Regions from separate parts of the Mesorhizobium sp. M1329 genome, predicted to be linked through region 2. Evidence: predicted binding sites of a transcription regulator. Region 2 holds the regulator's gene; each other region holds the start of a gene.
What was found. Region 2 encodes LexA, which represses DNA repair genes until DNA is damaged. Its sites were predicted from a motif close to TGTTCNNNNTGTGTTCNG; they were not measured.
Positions count from the first base shown of each region.

Region 1: uvrA (excinuclease ABC subunit UvrA) is a predicted target of LexA. The motif match lies at 2,238-2,255, and genes of this name have one in related genera.
Region 3: NKH21_RS07155 (ATP-dependent helicase) is a predicted target of LexA. The motif match lies at 2,167-2,184, and genes of this name have one in related genera.
Region 4: rhuM (RhuM family protein) is a predicted target of LexA. The motif match lies at 1,735-1,752, and genes of this name have one in related genera.

Region 1 covers NZ_JAMYLN010000009.1:63,207-67,742, forward strand. The annotation lists gene NKH21_RS11550 (ArsR/SmtB family transcription factor) at 1-167, shown strand, start outside; gene NKH21_RS11555 (SRPBCC family protein) at 164-688, shown strand; gene NKH21_RS11560 (ATP-dependent Clp protease proteolytic subunit) at 715-1,320, shown strand; gene NKH21_RS11565 (hypothetical protein) at 1,408-1,704, shown strand; gene uvrA (excinuclease ABC subunit UvrA) at 2,405-4,536, shown strand, end outside.
Region 2 covers NZ_JAMYLN010000030.1:71,486-76,021, reverse strand. The annotation lists gene NKH21_RS25520 (ComEC/Rec2 family competence protein) at 1-1,762, shown strand, start outside; gene lexA (transcriptional repressor LexA) at 1,756-2,490, opposite strand; gene kynU (kynureninase) at 2,939-4,186, shown strand; gene NKH21_RS25505 (hormone-sensitive lipase) at 4,283-4,536, shown strand, end outside.
Region 3 covers NZ_JAMYLN010000005.1:182,277-186,812, reverse strand. The annotation lists gene NKH21_RS07160 (glucose/quinate/shikimate family membrane-bound PQQ-dependent dehydrogenase) at 1-1,972, opposite strand, end outside; gene NKH21_RS07155 (ATP-dependent helicase) at 2,226-4,536, shown strand, end outside.
Region 4 covers NZ_JAMYLN010000002.1:10,358-14,893, forward strand. The annotation lists gene NKH21_RS01850 (DUF3800 domain-containing protein) at 1-520, opposite strand, end outside; gene NKH21_RS01855 (DNA-binding protein) at 530-700, shown strand; gene rhuM (RhuM family protein) at 687-1,688, opposite strand; tRNA gene NKH21_RS01865 (tRNA-Arg) at 1,859-1,929, shown strand; gene NKH21_RS01870 (hypothetical protein) at 1,989-2,195, shown strand; gene gshB (glutathione synthase) at 2,418-3,359, opposite strand; gene NKH21_RS01880 (GtrA family protein) at 3,573-3,947, opposite strand; gene NKH21_RS01885 (glycosyltransferase) at 3,956-4,536, opposite strand, start outside.

The DNA of each region.
Region 1 (4,536 bases), on a different contig from region 2:
TGCGCGGCGCCGGCCTCGTCATCGAGCGGCGGGCCGGCCGCAACGCCTATTACCGCGCCGATCCGAAGGGGCTTGCGCCGCTGCTCGGCTGGATCGAACGCTACCGTGCGTTCTGGCCAGAGCGCATCGAAAGGCTCAAGACGGTGTTGAAGGACATGGACCAATGACCAGCCGAGGCAAAGAACGCGCGGAAATGGCCGCAGACAAGATCGAGTTCGAGTGCGAACTGCCCGAGCCGCCGGAAAAAGTGTGGAGGGCGCTGACGGTGCCGGACCTGCTCGCGGCCTGGATGATGCCGAACGACATCAAGCCCGAAATCGGCAACCGCTTTGCCTTTAAAGCGCCGAATGCGCCGATCGAGTGCGAAATCCTCGACGCAGATCCAGGACGGCTGCTGCGCTATTCCTGGCGGGAGCGGCCGGCGCCCGGCGATACGCAGGTGCCGCCCGGCAGCCCCCTGGACAGCCCAATGAGCGACAACCCAGTGGACAGCATCGTCACCTTTACCCTCGACCGCACCGTTTCCGGCGGCACGCATCTGCGCATCGTCCATGATGGTTTTGCTCGGGCAGCAGTGCCGGAGATCGCGATGGCATGCGCCGGTTGCCGACTCTCGTTTGAAGCGCGTGCTCCCAGGCACAAGCAGATCGCCGCAAACACCCCGCGCCTCCTTCTGCGCGCGGCCTGAACACGATCAGCCTACGGAGAAAAATAATGAGCGGCCTTGCCAATTTGGTTCCGATGGTGATCGAGCAGTCGAGCCGCGGCGAACGTGCCTTCGACATATTTTCGCGGCTGCTGCGCGAGCGCATCGTCTTCATCAACGGGCCGATCGACGACGGCACCTCGGCGCTAGTCTGCGCCCAGCTTCTGTCGCTGGAATCCGACAATCCCGACAAGGAGGTCTCGCTCTACATCAACTCGCCGGGCGGCGTGGTGACCAGCGGTTTCGCCATCTATGATACGATGCAGTATATCAGCTGCCCGGTCTCCACCGTTTGTATGGGTTTCGCCGCCTCGATGGCCTCGTTCCTTTTGATGGCCGGCACACCGGGGCGGCGCATCGCGCTACCCAACACCAGCATCGTGCTGCATCAGCCTCTCGGCGGCTTCCAGGGCCAAGCCTCCGATATCCAGCGCCATGCCGAGGGCATCCTTCGCACCAAGCGGCGCATGACCGATCTTTACGCCCACCATTGCGGCCGCACCTACGAAGAAGTGGAACGCACGCTCGACCGCGACTTTTTCATGACTGCGCAGGAGGCCAAGGATTGGGGCCTCGTCGACCATGTTTTCGACACTCGCAAGCAGGCCGCATGAACGAGCCGGGCCGGCGGACGATCCGGCGCCTGCAATTTCAGCGCCATCGGTCTGGTCTTGCCGCTATCACGGCACTATACTCCGGCGATGACTGCCAGCCGTTCATCCAGCCTGTTATGCCTTGCTATCGCTACCGTGGCCGGCACGAACATGCTGGTGGACATGGCATTTGCCCAAGATAATTCGACGTCTTCGCAAAAGGGCGCCCTGCCCGGCGTGACCGGCGACTATCGCATCGCCGAGCCTACCCCGCAGCCTGAGCCAGACGACGCGGTTCCAAGCAGCGGCAACGGCACGTTCAAGATCGGCGATACCGACGTTCGCATTTCCGGCAGCATAACCATCGACGTCGCTACCGGCGGGATCAGGCCCCCCAGCCGGTAAGTTCGCCTGGTATGCACCACAAATGTGCGCTTCAAACGAACAGCCCCGCCATTGCTTGTGCAACTGACGGGGCTTCTTGGATCTGAAATCCAAATTGCCGGGAGTTTCATGCCGGCTTTTCATTTCGGATGCTTCGCGGCGTTCAGCCGACGATCCGACTAGCAGTCTCTGATTGTTGTGGGGATCGGCAAGTCAACGTTGGCAGGTAGCGCGCAAAACGCCTGACCTGGCCACTTATACCTGCCGCGGCTCCAGCGACACGTGGAGCCTCAAGGAACTATCCGGTGGAGTCATGCCTCTGCTCTCCTTCTGTTCGTTGCGACTGTCGTCGTCGAAGCGCTCATCGCAAACCCGCGGCGTCTCGCAGGCTAGCCCCAGGCCGCGAGGCCATCGAAAGACGGCCGGCTTCGTTGACGTCTGGAGTCTGCCCCCGTGACGCATTGACGTCAACCTTGAATAGCCGATTACCGAAAAATGTGATCGCGAGACGCGCTTTGTGAAGCCGGCTGTACGGGCAGCTTTTGTCAGGAGCGTGTTCGGCCTTTGTTCTTTCCGCTTGCCCGTTCGCGCGAAAGGCGGTTAAACGCTTTGGTCGAGAGTTGTGGCGTCTCTCGAAAAGGCGGCGAAATTACCTACATAGGGGATGGTCGGGAAAACCCGCCCATCCCACGAATTCCAGATTCTGAGGCGGCGACCGGCGATGGCCGACCATAAATATCTCTCCATTCGCGGGGCACGCGAACACAATCTGAAGAACGTCGATCTCGACCTGCCGCGTGACAGCCTGATCGTCATGACCGGCCTGTCGGGGTCGGGCAAGTCGTCGCTTGCCTTCGACACCATCTACGCCGAGGGCCAGCGCCGCTATGTCGAGAGCCTTTCGGCCTATGCACGGCAATTCCTCGAAATGATGCAGAAGCCGGACGTCGACCAGATCGACGGCCTGTCGCCGGCCATCTCCATCGAGCAGAAGACCACCTCGAAGAACCCACGTTCGACGGTCGGCACCGTCACCGAGATCTACGACTATATGCGGCTTTTGTTCGCCCGCGTCGGCGTACCCTATTCACCGGCCACCGGCCTGCCGATCGAGAGCCAGACGGTTTCGCAGATGGTCGACCGGGTGCTTGCAGTCGAGGAAGGCACCCGGCTGTTCATCCTGGCGCCGATGGTGCGCGGCCGCAAAGGCGAGTACCGCAAGGAACTGCTGGAGCTGCAGAAGAAGGGGTTTCAGCGCGTCAAGGTCGATGGCGTCTTCTACGAGATCGCCGACGTGCCGGCCTTGGACAAGAAGTACAAGCATGACATCGACGTTGTCGTCGACCGCATCGTCGTGCGCGGCGATCTGGCGACGCGGCTCGCCGATTCCATCGAGACCGCGCTGAAGCTTGCAGACGGACTGGCGGTAGCGGAATTTGCCGACAAGCCGCTCGACGCCAGCCAGACCGGCGAGGATTCGGTCAACAAATCGAAGAACGAGACGCATGAACGCATGCTGTTCTCGGAAAAGTTCGCCTGCCCGGTATCCGGTTTCACCATTCCCGAGATCGAGCCCAGGCTGTTCTCCTTCAACAATCCGTTCGGCGCCTGCCCGACCTGCGACGGGCTCGGCAGCCAGCGCGCCATCGATGCCAGCCTGGTCGTGCCCGACGAGAATGTCTCGCTGCGCGCCGGCGCCGTCAGCCCGTGGGCGAAGTCGACCTCGCCCTATTATGCGCAAACGCTGGAAGCGCTGGGCGTTGCCTATGGCTTCAAGCTCGGCGACAAGTTCAAGGATCTGAGCGACGAGGCAAAGCAAGCCGTCCTGCACGGCACCGGCGAGCGCGAAATCACCTTCCACTACGATGACGGCCTGCGCTCCTACAAGACGACGAAAACCTTCGAGGGCGTCATCCCCAATCTCGAGCGCCGCTGGAAAGAAACCGAATCCGCCTGGATGCGCGAGGAGATCGAGCGCTTCATGTCGGCCACACCGTGCCCGGCGTGCCGCGGCTATCGGCTGAAGGCCGAGGCGCTCGCGGTCAAGATCGCCGGCAAGCACATTGGCGAGGTCACCGAGCTGTCGATCCGCAAGGCCGACCAGTGGTTCACCGATCTGCCCGCTTCGCTCAACGACAAGCAGAACGAGATCGCGGTGCGCGTGCTCAAGGAAATCCGCGAGCGGCTGCGCTTCCTCAACGATGTCGGGCTCGATTATCTGACGCTGTCGCGCAACTCCGGCACGCTTTCGGGCGGCGAGAGCCAGCGCATCCGTCTTGCCTCGCAGATCGGCTCCGGCCTGACCGGCGTGCTTTACGTGCTGGACGAGCCATCGATCGGTCTGCACCAGCGCGACAATGCCCGCCTGCTCGATACGCTGAAGCATCTGCGCGACATCGGCAACACGGTGATCGTCGTCGAGCACGACGAGGACGCCATACTGCATGCCGACTACGTCGTCGATATCGGCCCGGCCGCCGGCATTCATGGCGGCCACATCATCGCCCAGGGCACGCCGCAGCAGATCATGGCGACGCCCGCTTCGATCACCGGCAAATATCTGTCGGGCGAGCTCGAAGTGGCAACGCCGGCAGCGCGGCGTGAGGCCAGGAAGAACCGCCGGCTGAAGGTCGTCGGCGCGCGCGGCAACAATCTGAAGAACGTCACCGCCGAAATCCCGCTCGGCACGTTTACCGCCGTCACGGGCGTATCCGGCGGCGGCAAGTCGACCTTCCTGATCGAGACGTTGTTCAAGGCGGCGTCGCGCCGTATCATGGGCTCGCGCGAGCATCCGGCCGAGCACGACCGCGTCGAGGGGCTGGAATTCCTCGACAAGGTCATTGATATCGACCA
Region 2 (4,536 bases):
TGTGCGGCTGCTGCCGCCGACCGGGCCGGTGCGGCCCGACAGCTATGATTTCTCCTTCGACAGCTATTTCGCCGGTATCGGCGGCAGCGGCTTTTTTCTCGGCAATCCGAAAGTCGTGTCGTCGGGCAGCATGCCGCTTGCCGCGCGGCTTTCTTCTGCGATCGAAGACGCGCGCGAATCCATCGCCGACCATATCCGCAGCCGCATCGGCGGCGCCGAGGGCGAGATTGCTGCTGCGCTGATCGTCGGCGTGCGCGCCGGCATTCCCGAGGAGATCAACGAAGCGATGCGGCGTACAGGCATCTATCACATCATCTCTATCTCGGGGCTGCATATGGCGTTGGTCGCCGGCACCATCATGGCGCTGCTACGCGGCGCCTTTGCGCTGTTTCCCGATTTCTCATCGCGACGGCCGGTCAAGAAATATGCCGCGGCCGCCGCGCTTTTTTCGATTGCGGCCTACCTCGTCTTTTCCGGCATTGTGGTAGCGGCCGAACGCAGCTTCATCATGCTGGCGGTGATGCTTATCGCCGTGCTGTTCGACCGGGCCGCGCTCACCATGCGCAACCTGGCGATCTCGGCCATCGCGGTCATTCTGGTGTCGCCACACGAGGTGGTCGGTCCGAGCTTCCAGATGTCCTTCGCCGCGACGGCGGCCCTTGTCGGCGCCTATGCCGGCTGGTCCGACTACCGCGCCGGCAGGGCCACCAGGCCGCCGCCGCGGCGGTCGCCGCTACGCCTCGCCACGCGAAAGGTCCTGCTGGGCATGGGCGGCCTGGCGATGACCTCAATCATTGCAGGGAGCGCCACGGCGCTTTTCGCCATATGGCATTTCCAGCGCGTGGCGCCGCTCAGCCTGTTCGCCAATCTGGCCATCATGCCCATCGTCTCACTGGTCGTCATGCCCTTCGCCGTCCTCAGTGCGCTGGCGATGCCGTTCGGCGCGGATGGGCCTTTCCTATACGTGATGGGCAAGGGGCTGACGGCGATGATCGCCCTGTCCGGGTGGATCTCCGAGCGCTCGCCAATCGATGCGGTTGGGCTGATTTCGCTGAGATCCGTCCTTTTGGTGACGATCGCCCTTGTCATTGCCAGCATGGCGACGACCTGGTTGCGGCTGGCGGCACTTCCTTTTGCGCTCGCCGGCTTGCTAACGACAACCCAGACGCGCGTACCCGATGTATTGATCTCGGAGGACGCACGGTTGGTCGCGCTGCCGATCGACAGCGGTGAACTCGCGGTCAACCGGGCACGCCCGAATGAGTTCACCATCGACAACTGGAAACGCGCGCTCACATCAGAGGCTATCGTCGCGCCGGAAACACCTGGAAAGAACGATCCGCAATTCGACATTGCCGATCCGGCCGACCTACCGCCGGGTATGCCGTTCATTTGCACGGACGGCCTCTGCCTTGCCAGGCATCCATCCGGCGCGATCATCGCACAAGCCAAGGACCGCGATACTGCGCGGCCAGCCTGCGCCTTTGCCAGTTTGATCGTCATCGACGACGCCACCGCCCATAACCCCTGCTACTACGACCGGCTGGTCCTCGTCGTCACCAAACGGCAACTGGCGCGCGCGGGAAGTGCCGCCGTCTATTTCGATCCACAAGCTGCAACACGCGCCGAAATCCGTTTCGCGGTCGAAAAATCATACCGGCCCTGGCACGTGCAGCGGAAATTTTCACGCGCGGCACGGGGCCTGCCGCCATACCGCAGGGCCGACAAACCCAAAGCCGGCGCCAAGGGCGGAACTCAGTAGCGGCGGATCAGTCCGACGAGCTTGCCTTGCACCTTGACCCTGTCTGGTCCGAAGATGCGCGTCTCGTAGGCCGGATTGGCGGCTTCCAGGGCGATCGAAGCGCCCTTGCGGCGGAACCGCTTCAGCGTCGCTTCCTCCTCGTCGACCAGTGCCACCACGATCTCACCGGGGCTCGCCGTATCGGCATTGCGGATGATCACCGTGTCGCCGTCGAAAATGCCAGCCTCGATCATCGAATCGCCTTTGACCTCGAGCGCATAATGCTCGCCGCCCATGATCATATCCGGCGGCACCGAAATCGAATGCGTCTGGTGCTGGATGGCGTCGATCGGCACACCGGCGGCGATGCGGCCCATCACCGGGATCGAAACGGCGGCGACGACATCGTCGTCATTTCCGGCCGCAGGGACGCGCGACGATGTCGGCTTGCCTTGCCGCGGACCGCCTTGCCCAAGACTGCCCTGGATGACACTCGGCGAGAACTTGCGTGCCGCATTGAGGCCGGGGGCGATCGAGTCAGGCAGGCGCAGCACCTCCAGCGCACGGGCCCGGTTGGGCAAACGGCGAATGAAGCCGCGCTCCTCCAGTGCCGTAATCAGCCGGTGGATTCCCGATTTGGAAGCCAGGTCGAGCGCTTCCTTCATCTCGTCGAAGGAAGGCGGGATACCGCTTTCCTTCAATCTTTCGTGGATGAACATAAGCAGTTCGTGTTGTTTGCGTGTCAGCATAGCGACCCCCAACAGAATCAGAAAAACAAACCCAGAACAAACACTATCTGTTCCAGTTGTGTTCCGCAACTGTTTAAAGTTTAATGAATGCGTTAAGGCTCGGGAAACAAACGACGTCCCCTAACCGGGGTACCCCACTTTCACCGTCGCGAGCCTCATCGCCTTGATTCTGCTTTCGTTTGCGCCCTTCTGGCTTCCCGGAAGGCCACATTGGCATCGGCCGTCGGTCGGCGGAGGGCACGGAAGTGAACCCCTATCGAGTGTGCGGTTTGGTCAATGCACCGTGAACGAAACGAACTCAAAACGCCAACCTCGGGTTAAGTCCTGGTTTCCACCGCCTGGTTAGGCTGCTTCTCGCCGGTGGAGCCTTCCTGCGCGCAACCAGGTGATGGAAGAACAGTCGATGCGTATCCGGCGTTGCATTGAATTTTGGGGGAGCAGGCAAATCATGACAGGAATTCCCGATCTCGCGGCCATAAAGGCGATGGATGCCGCAGATCCGCTGCGCGCGATGCGCGACCGCTTTGTGTTGCCGCAAGGAGTGATCTATCTCGACGGCAATTCGCTAGGAGCTGCTTCACGTGCCGCTTTCGATGAATTGCGCAAGGCCGCGACCGAAGAATGGTCGCATGATCTCATCCGCGCATGGAACACGGCCGGCTGGTTCAACATGCCGCTTGAACTTGGCGACCAGCTCGGGCGCCTGATCGGTGCCGCGGCCGGCCAGACGGTGGTCTGCGACACGACGTCGGTCAACATCTATAAACTGCTGCACGCCGCCATGGCCATGCGACCGGAGCGGCAGGTCATCGTCGCCGAGGGCGATAGTTTTCCGACGGACCTCTACATGGCTGAGGGTGTGGCTTCGACGCGAAAGGATACGCTGCTGCGCCTCTCGGGGGTCGACGCGCCGAGCATCGAAGAGCTGATCGACGAACGCACCGCTGTGGTGCTGGTCAACCACGTCAACTACAAGTCGGGCGAACTGCGCGACATGCCGGCGCTGACGCGCAGAGCCCAGGAAGCCGGGGCGATGATCGTCTGGGATCTCTGCCACACCGCTGGAGCGATGCCAGTCGAGCTCGACAAGGCAAACGCCGATTTTGCCGTTGGCTGCACCTACAAATATCTGAATGGCGGCCCGGGCGCGCCTGCTTTCATCTATGCGGCTGAGCGGCATCTTGCCGACATCCAGCAGCCGCTCACCGGCTGGTGGGGCCATGCACGGCCCTTCGCCTTCGAGCCAGGCTATGCGGCCGGCACCGGCATCCGCCGGTTTCTGTGCGGCACGCAGCCGGTCCTGTCGATGCGCACGCTTAAGGGCGCGCTCGACATCTGGAACGATGTCGACATGACGGCGGTGCGCAAGAAGAGCATCGCGCTGGCCGATCTGTTCATCGAGCTTGTCGAGGCAAAGTGCGGCACTTACGGGCTCACGCTCGAAAGCACGCGCGATGGGGAAAAACGCGGCAGCCAGATTTCATTCATGCATGAGCATGGCTACCAGATCATGCGCGCGCTGATCGAACGTGGCGTGATCGGCGATTTTCGCGCGCCATCGACCATGCGCTTCGGCTTCACCCCGCTCTATGTCGGCTATGCCGATGTCTGGCAGGCCGTCGAAGTACTTGAGGACATCCTGCGCACCGGTGCATGGAAGGATGCGCGCTTCGCCATCAAGACGGCTGTCACTTGAGATTGATGCGAGAGCTGGAGCCGTGAGGCTGGCGACGACGCGCCGCGCGATGCTCACGCTACGTCGCAAGGCCATATTGCCAGGGGAGGGCGCAGGGTGTTCGAACGTCACATTGCCGATTGGGACAACGCCTATGCCAACGGCGCCAACATAGCCAGCAGCGATCGCTGGCCGGCGGCCTGGGTTGAGCCCGCTCGGGTTTTCCGCGACGTGCTTTCGACCGAGGGCAGGGCGCGGCTCGACTTGGCCTATGGCGATAAGCCACGCAATCGGCTCGATCTTATCCTGCCGGCCACCAAGCCCAAGGGACTCGTGGTGTTCGTCCATGGCGGCTACTGGATGGCATTCGA
Region 3 (4,536 bases), on a different contig from region 2:
GAAGGTCGGCGCCCGCCACATAACCCCAGGGCGGCGCCTGGCAGGGAATGCCGAGCGGCGACAGGAACGGCTTCAATATCACTGCGTAAGGCGCACCGTCATTGCGGTTCAGGCCCTGTTCGCTGCCCTTGGTGTCGCCGGGCGGCGGCACGTCGGCGCGCGGCACCAGTTTGGAGATGAACGCCAGGTATGTCGGCATGCCGAACATCACCTGCCGGACCGGATCGACTGCCACGCCGCCCCAATTGAAGGTGCCGAAATTGCCGGGGTAGATCAGCGAGCCCTGCAGTGACGGCGGCGTATAGCGGCCCTCATAGCGCAGCTTCCGAAGCTCGATCCGGCAGGCCAGCTGGTCGAACATGGTGATGCCCCACATGTCGGCGCCGGTCAGCGGTTTCGGACTGAAGCTGAGATCCGAGACCGGCTGCGTCGGCGAGGTATGGTCGCCTTCGATCGCGCCGCCCGGCGCCGGGACTTCCTTGACCGGGACGATCGGCTCGCCGCTGCGCCGGTCGAGCACATAGAGGTCGCCCTGCTTGGTCGGCCCGACCAGCGCCGGCACCACGCCACTTTCCGTGGTGATGTCGACCAGCGTCGGCTGCGCCGGCACGTCCATGTCCCAGAGGTCATGGTGCACGGTCTGTCGCACCCAGCGCAATTGTCCGCTGTTGAGATCGAGCGCGGTGATCGACGAGGAGAATTTCTCGTCATTGGCGCTGCGTCCTGCGCCGAGCTGGTCCGGCGTCTTGTTGCCGAGCGGCACATAAAGCAGGCCGAGTTTCTCGTCGGCGCTCGCCGTCGACCACATGTTGGGCGAATTGTTGGTATAGGTTTGGCCCGGCGGCAGCGGCGTCGTCTGGTCCGGATTGCCGGAATCCCAGTTCCACAACAGCGCGCCGGTGTCGGCATCGTAGGCACGGATGACCCCGGACGGCTCCTGTGTCGAATAATTGTCGTTGACCGCGCCGCCGACGATGATCTTGTTGGCGACGATCAGCGGCGCCGAGGTCGAATAATAATAGCCCGGCTTCGGATATGGCATGTTGGCAAGCAGGTTCAGCGTGCCACCTTCGGCGAAAGTCGGGCAGACCTGGCCGTTCGCGGCATCGAGCGCGATCAGCCGGGCGTCGGACGTCGGCAGGTAGATGCGTGTGGCGCAGGGCTGGCCGGCGGCGATCTTGGCATCGGCATAGTAGGACACGCCGCGGCAGGTCTGGTGCTGACGGTCCTTGTTCAACTTGACCTGCGGATCGAAGCGCCATTTCTCCTTGCCGCTCGCGGCATCGATGGCGATGGCGAAATTATGCGGCGTGCAGATATAGAGCGTGTCGGCGATTTTCAGCGGCGTCACCTGATAGGTCGTCTCGCCGATGTCGTCGGGCCCTTTCACGTCGCCGGTGCGATAGGTCCAGGCCGGCTGCAGATTGGCAACGTTTTCGGCGGTGATCTGGTCGAGCGGCGAATAGCGCTGGCCATATTGCGTACGGCCGTAATAGTGCCATTCGCCGGCCGGCACGTTGCCGCCGAGATCGGCCGTCGGCGTCACCTTGTCGGTGTTGAGTTCACCCGCAATATCCTTTGGATCGGTCGTCATCGAATAGCCGGCGACCGCAAGCGAGGCCAGCACGGCGAGGATCAGCGGGGCGCGTCCGTCGGGACCGGTAAGCCCGCGCCGCGCCCATGGCGTCAACAGCCATAGCGCGACAAGGACGATGATGCCGCCGCGCGGGCCGAGCTCCCACCAGTCGAAGCCGATCTCCCAGACCGCCCAGGCGAGCGTGCCGAGCACGATCGCCGCATAGAGCCACAGCGCCATGGATCTGCGCCTATAGAGCAGCCAGGCGGTGATAAGGAAAGCTAGGCCGACGATGACGTAATACCAGCTGCCGCCCAGCGTCACGAGCCAGATGCCGCCGCCGCCAACCGCCAGGCCGATGAGGAAAAGGATCAGGGAGGTGATGACCACAGCCAAGACGGTGCTCCTTCGACTGGTGCGCTCCGCGACGCGTCCATGGGCAACCCCGCATTGCGTTCCTGCCCCCACGCAACTTTCTCCGGCCCGCCTCCCCTGTCAAGCAAGCTCGGCGTTTTACGGCGCCGGCCCTCGGCAAGCCCGGCGTTTTGGTTAGCGGACCCATTCCAGATTGTGAGTCTACCGACTGGACAGAGAACAAAACGGAGACACTTCTGGCCTTTCGCTGCCGAATCACTACATTCGGGGAGAGATGTCCGGGTTTTCGGAAGACATGCCTTTTTTTGATGAACCGAACGCGCGGCCCATGGCCCCGTCGGGCATTGCCGCGCGCGCCATGGCTGCCCGCGGCAACCAGAACAATGCGCCCGATTATCTCAACGGCCTCAACCCCGAGCAGCGGCTGGCGGTGGAAACCACCGAAGGCCCGGTGCTGGTGCTGGCCGGCGCCGGCACCGGCAAGACGCGGGTGCTCACAACGCGCATCGCCCACATCCTTGCTACCGGCAAGGCCTTTCCCTCGCAGATCCTTGCAGTGACGTTCACCAACAAGGCGGCGCGCGAGATGAAGCAGCGCATCGGCCTGTTGATCGGCGACGGCAATGTCGAGGGCATGCCGTGGCTCGGCACCTTCCACTCGATTGGCGTGAAGCTGCTGCGCCGACATGCCGAGCTGGCCGGGCTCAAATCCGACTTCACCATTCTCGACACCGATGATGTCGTACGGCTGATCAAACAGCTTATCCAGGCCGAAGGGCTGGACGACAAGCGCTGGCCGGCCAAGCAGTTCGCCCAGATGATCGACGGCTGGAAGAACAAGGGCCTTGGGCCCGCCGACATCCCCGAGGGCGATGCCCGTGCCTTCGCCAACGGCAAGGGCCGCGAGCTCTACAAGGCCTATCAGGAGCGGCTGAAAACGCTGAACGCCTGCGACTTCGGCGATCTGCTGTGCCACCCGATCCGCATCTTCCGGGCCAATCCGGACGTGCTGAAGGAATACCACAAGCGCTTCCGCTACATCCTCGTCGACGAATATCAGGACACCAACACCGCGCAGTACATGTGGCTGCGCCTGCTGGCACAGCGGCCTCAATCCTCCCCCCTTGAGGGGGAGGTGCCCGCGAAGCGGGCGGAGGGGGTTGCCGCAGAAGGCACCGCCGATGCGTCGAGCACTGCCGCACGGACCCCACCCGGCCGGGCTTTGCCCGGCCACCCTCCCCTCAAGGGGGAGGGAAATCCGCGGCCAGCCACCGTAAATATCTGCTGCGTCGGCGACGACGACCAGTCGATCTATGGCTGGCGCGGCGCCGAGGTCGACAACATCCTGCGCTTCGACAAGGATTTTCCCGGCGCCACCATCATCCGGCTGGAGCGCAACTACCGCTCGACCGCGCACATCCTCGGCACCGCGTCGCATCTCATCGCCCGCAATGAGGGCCGTTTCGGCAAGACGCTGTTCACCGAAAAGATCGCCGAGGACGACGAGAAGGTGCATGTCCATGCCGCCTGGGATTCCGAGGAGGAGGCCCGCGCCGTCGGCGAGACCATCGAGTCCTACCAACGCCAGAAGCACAATCTCAACGACATGGCGATCCTCGTCCGCGCCTCCTTCCAGATGCGCGAATTCGAGGACCGCTTCGTCACGCTCGGCCTCAACTACCGCGTCATCGGCGGCCCGCGTTTCTACGAGCGGCTCGAGATCCGCGACGCGCTGGCCTTCTTCCGCGTCGTCGCGCAAGGCGCCGACGACCTCGCCTTCGAGCGCATCGTCAACGTGCCGAAGCGCGGCCTGGGCGAGGCCACAATCCGCCAGATCCACGACACCGCACGCGCGCTGCGCATCCCGATGCTGGAGGCGGCGGCAAAACTTGCCGAGAGCGACGAGCTGAAGCCGAAGCCGCGCGCGGCACTGCGCGAGGTATCGGCCAATTTCGAGCGCTGGCAGAAGGCGCTGGAAACCACGCCGCACACCGAGCTGGCCGAGACCATCCTGGAGGAGAGCGGCTACACCGACATGTGGAAGAACGACCGCTCGGTCGAAGCGCCCGGCCGGCTGGAAAACCTCAAGGAGTTGATCCGCTCCATGGAGGAGTACGAATCGCTGCGCTCCTTCCTCGAACATGTCGCGCTGGTGATGGACGCCGAGCAGAACGCCGAGCTCGACGCCGTCAACATCATGACGCTGCATTCGGCCAAGGGCCTCGAATTCGAAACCGTGTTCCTGCCCGGCTGGGAGGAAGGCCTGTTCCCACACCAACGCTCGCTCGACGAGGGCGGCCGCTCAGGGCTGGAGGAGGAACGCCGCCTCGCCTATGTCGGCCTGACCCGCGCCAAGAAGAACCTGCACATCTGGTTCGTTTCCAACCGCCGCATCCACGGCCTCTGGCAATCGACCATCCCGTCGCGCTTTCTCGACGAGCTGCCGGAAGCCCATGTCGAAGTTTCCGAGAGCGGCAACTCCTATGGCGGCTACGGCAATGCCTATGGTGGCGGCTCGTTCGCCTCCGGTCGTGGCGGCCAAGGGGCAGGCAGGCAGAACCCTTATGGGGCGTCGCGCTTCGACA
Region 4 (4,536 bases), on a different contig from region 2:
TTGTCCCCATCGTGCGACAGGTCCAGAACTCACGCTGTAAGGCCTTGTCCTGGTTGTTGCCGCGCGCCTCTGGCATGATATCGCCGGTGCTATTCATACGCCTGAGGAAGTGCGCAAATTTCTCTACAATGATTTCCATCAGGAAGTGATACGGGTGGGTCTGGCGCCAATGTGCCTGTTCCGTCATCCACTGCTTGTCTATCAAAGCCGTAATTATGCGATAGTCGGCGTCGGACATAACCTGTAGAATACGGCGGTCGAATTCTTCTCTGGCGTCTCGGTCCTTTAGTGGCTCAAATGGACCGCGCGAATTCCTAATGTCGACGCGATGGAAGCATATCGGCGCGTCCGGATCTTGGCTTAAAATGTCGGCCTTGATCCGGTCAAACGCAGGTACCAGATAGTCTCTGGCGTGATCCTTTTTCATTATCGCGCCGGTTAGGCTCAGATAGCGGAAGTTGTCGTCGTTCAGGCGCTTCATGGCCTCGACGCCTACTTCATCCAAATACATCCGATACATGAGGCGACAATGGCCGATTCTCAAAAGAAAGCAGAGTCCCAAGTGGACAAGTTTCGCGAGGCCGCCCGCGAACTGGAAACCGACCAGTCAGAGGAAGCCTTTGACCGCGTGTTGAAGAAGGTGGCGAAGGCCCCGCCACAGAAGGAAGAGAAGCCCAAAAAGGCTTCTAAGCCGGGGTGAGCTTCTTCGGGTCGTCTTTCGATAGACGGCGCTGCCACATGGCGTATTCAGCCTTTGCGTGGTTTATCGCCTTATCTCTCAGGAAGTCCTTGTAACCCTTAAAGACAGGGTAATCGTTGACCGACAGAAGGCTATCCAGCTTGGCCGTTAGGTCTGCCATCTTGAGCGTTTTGCCCCGGATGGCGCTGGATTCGGCGTAGAGCAGAAACTGCTCGCAAAGAATGTGCAGGATGTAGAGTTCGTCGCTGTCGAGATAATTCTTGCCGATCTGCGCCTCTGTGACGGACGGCATGTTACCAGCGAAATGGACAATGCCCATGTTCGCTGTCTTGCGGTCTGCCCGACCTAAAATCAGCTGAGACGCGGTGCTCTGAGTGATCGCATACAGGAACTTGTCCTGCATCAACGCGAAGAACGAGCGACAGGCCGAAGACTGGTTGTCGTAGTCAGAGGAAGCCTCTTTGAAGCAGTCGCGGACAGCAGCATATATGTTCTTTTCGTCGGAACGAAGCTCACGGATTCTGGCGGCCAGCTTGCGCAGCGCTGCCGGGCTGTCCTTGAGACGGGCTTCGTTGATCGCATAGCCATCAACGATATAGGAGCGCAGGGTAGCTGTGGCCCATTTGCGGAACTCTGTGGCCTTTGGCGAACTGACGCGGTAGCCGACCGACAGGATCATATCGAGATTATAATGGGTGACTTGGCTGGGTTTCCCGCTTGGACCAATTTGTGCAAATTTTGCACAAACTGCGCTTTCCTCCAGTTCGCCTTCCTCGATAATGTTACCAACATGCTTCGAAATGACGCTGCGCTCGCGCTCAAAAAGCGAAGCGATCTGGTCCTGTGTTGCCCAGATAGTTTCGTGGTCAACGTCAAGGTTGAAGCTGATCGCGGTTTTGCCGAGCTTGAACTGCACTAGTTCAAGCTCCAACTGTTTCGCCGCTTCTTTGGTTTTCTGCGCAATGGTCTTCTTCGGTGGGATTGCCATAAACGATTCTCTCCGATTCGAATTACGCAACGTAACACGACCAGAGCGTTCTTGTTATGATCCGCTAAAATATCTCCAAGCTGAATTCCGCACATTCCCCTACGGATCAGGTTGACTTTACGTCAATAGACAGTCATTAGGCCCGTGCGGCCCGCAGGGGAGCATGTCTCCCCCGTTCGTCTAGTGGTTAGGATGCCTTTCTTCTAAATCGGAGACGTCAGTTCGATTCTGACACGGGGCCGCTTTTTCTTTCTAAATTTCAGTATCCGTGCTCTCCTGCCTCTTTGAGGGAGGAACACAATGCAACGTATCCGTAAGACAGGCCCGCAAGGCGTTATCCGTCCTTTTAGCCCAACTCCAGATCTCAACGGGTCAATGGCGGCCGACGAAAAAATCGCCGAAGCCTTAGAGCATATCGCAATAGCGCTTTCTGCAATCGATCATAACTTGGAAGTGATGACGACGAAGATAGATGGTCTTCTTCAGGTGCAGGCTCGGCGAAAATAACTCCTGCCTCGGAAGCCAGACCGTAAGCCGGTCTTTTCCCTGCCATCTCAGATGCAGTTTTCATTAGCTGGTACTCCTTTTGGGTTGCCGGCCTGTCAGGATTATATTCCTACATGGTTCCGGGTTTGTCAAATATATAATCGCCCGGCGAAGGCAAGAACATTTGGGGAACATGCTGAACGCAACGGCTGCAATGTTTGCAACGCGGCGCTCCCGAAGCGACTAGTTACGCTTGTCCTCCACCGCATCCCAGAACAGGCTGGCGATGTCGGCGCCGCCGAAGCGCCGCACTTCGCGTATGCCGGTCGGTGAGGTCACGTTGATCTCGGTCATGTAGTCGCCGATGACGTCAATGCCGACAAGGATGAAGCCGCGCTCCTTCAACGAGGGGCCGATGCGGGCGCAGATCTCGCGTTCGCGTTCCGTCAGCTCGGTTTTTTCGGCGCGGCCGCCGACATGCATGTTGGAGCGCGAATCATGCTCGGCCGGCACGCGGTTGATGGCGCCGACCGGCTCACCGTCGATCAGGATGATGCGCTTGTCGCCGGAGCGCACCTCCTTGAGGTAGCGCTGCACGATGTACGGTTCGCGGAACATCTGGCCGAACATTTCGAGCAGCGAGGCTAGGTTGCGGTCGGCCTCATGCAGATGGAAGATGCCGGCGCCGCCATTGCCGTAGAGCGGTTTGACGATGATATCGCCGAACTCCTTGCGGAACGCCGCGACCTCGAGCGGGTCCTTGGTGATCAGCGTGTCCGGCATCAGGTCGGGAAATTCGGTGACGAAGATCTTTTCCGGGCTGTTGCGCACCCAGGCCGGATCGTTGACCACCAGCGTTTTCGGATGGATGCACTCGAGGATATGCGTGGTGGTGATGTAGTTCATGTCGAACGGCGGATCCTGCCGCAAAAGGATGACGTCCATCTCCGATAGGTCGGTGCGGACTTCTTCGCCCAGCGAATAATGGTTGCCCTTCTCGTCGCGGACCTGCATCTCCTCGATACGGGCGAACACCTTGCCGTCGCGCAGCGACAGCCGGTCGGGCGTGTAGTGGAACAGCTGGTGGCCGCGCCGCTGCGCTTCCAGCGACAGCGCAAACGACGTGTCGCCGGCAATCGACACGGTGGAGATATGGTCCATCTGGACGGCGACTTTCAGGGGCATGGCAGCTCTCCGGCGCACTTGGGGCGATCCACTTGGATGCACAAAGTACGCTCCAACACTTTTGAATCCATGCATCGTGCTGTCGGAAAATCGATTCCGATTTTAGGGCCGATGCATCGACGACAGCGATATAAGGAAATCGGCGGCTTCTGCCAATCGGCCAAGGTCATGATGAGGCTGCGCTTCGCTTGGCGCAGATCCAATGCGATGCCTTCAGCGGTCGAAGACCAGCTTGGAATAGCCGAGGAAGGACAGCGCCATGGCAACCAGCGAGGCGGCCGCAAGAGCTATCAGCGGCGACACCATCGGCAGCGCGAACAGGATGGCGCAATAGACGAGATAATTGACGATGCTGGTGGCGATGCCGACGCCGCCGTAGCGTGCGCCCTCTTGCGCGATGCCGCGGCTGGAAGGCGAGAAGGTCAGATGGCGGTTGATCAGCCAGGTGACGGACAGGGCAAAACCGATCGAGATGATGCGAGCCGCGAAGGGGCCAAGCGGCGCTATCGTCAGCACCAGCCAAAGCACCGCCGCGTCGGCGACGAAGCCGATGCCGCCGGCGACAATGAAGCGGGCGAGGCGTCCCATTTAGAAATCTAAGCCGCCCGCGGGGTCTTGCGCGGTCCGGCCTTCAAAGTCGCGAGCGCGCTTGCACGTTCACGTTCGACACGACCGGAAGGCATCGACAGATAGAAGATGCGCTTCTGCTCGGCCCGGCCGCGCGACACCGAATCGAGGATTACCCCGGTCACCGCCGCCAGCATCGACAGCAGCAGCAGCCCGACCGACAGTACCCAGGTCGGCATGCGCGGCACGAGCCCGGTTTCGGCGAACTCGATCAGCACCGGCGCCATCAGGAACAGGCTCGATGCCAGGAAAAACACGGAAAAAGCGCCGAAGAAACGCAGCGGCTGCGTCTCCTTCATCAGCATGGCGAACATCCACAGGATCTTCGCGCCGTCGCGAAAGGTCGACAGCTTCGACGAGGAGCCTTTCGGCCGGCGGCCGTAGTCGAGCCCGATCTCGCTGACCGGCAATTTCAGCTGCGAGGCGTGCACCGACATTTCGGTCTCGATCTCGAAGCCGCCGGAAACGGCGGGAAAACTCTTGACGAAGCGCCTGGTGAAGGCGCGGTAACCCGAGAAGATATCGGTAAAGTCCGAGCCGAACAGCCGCT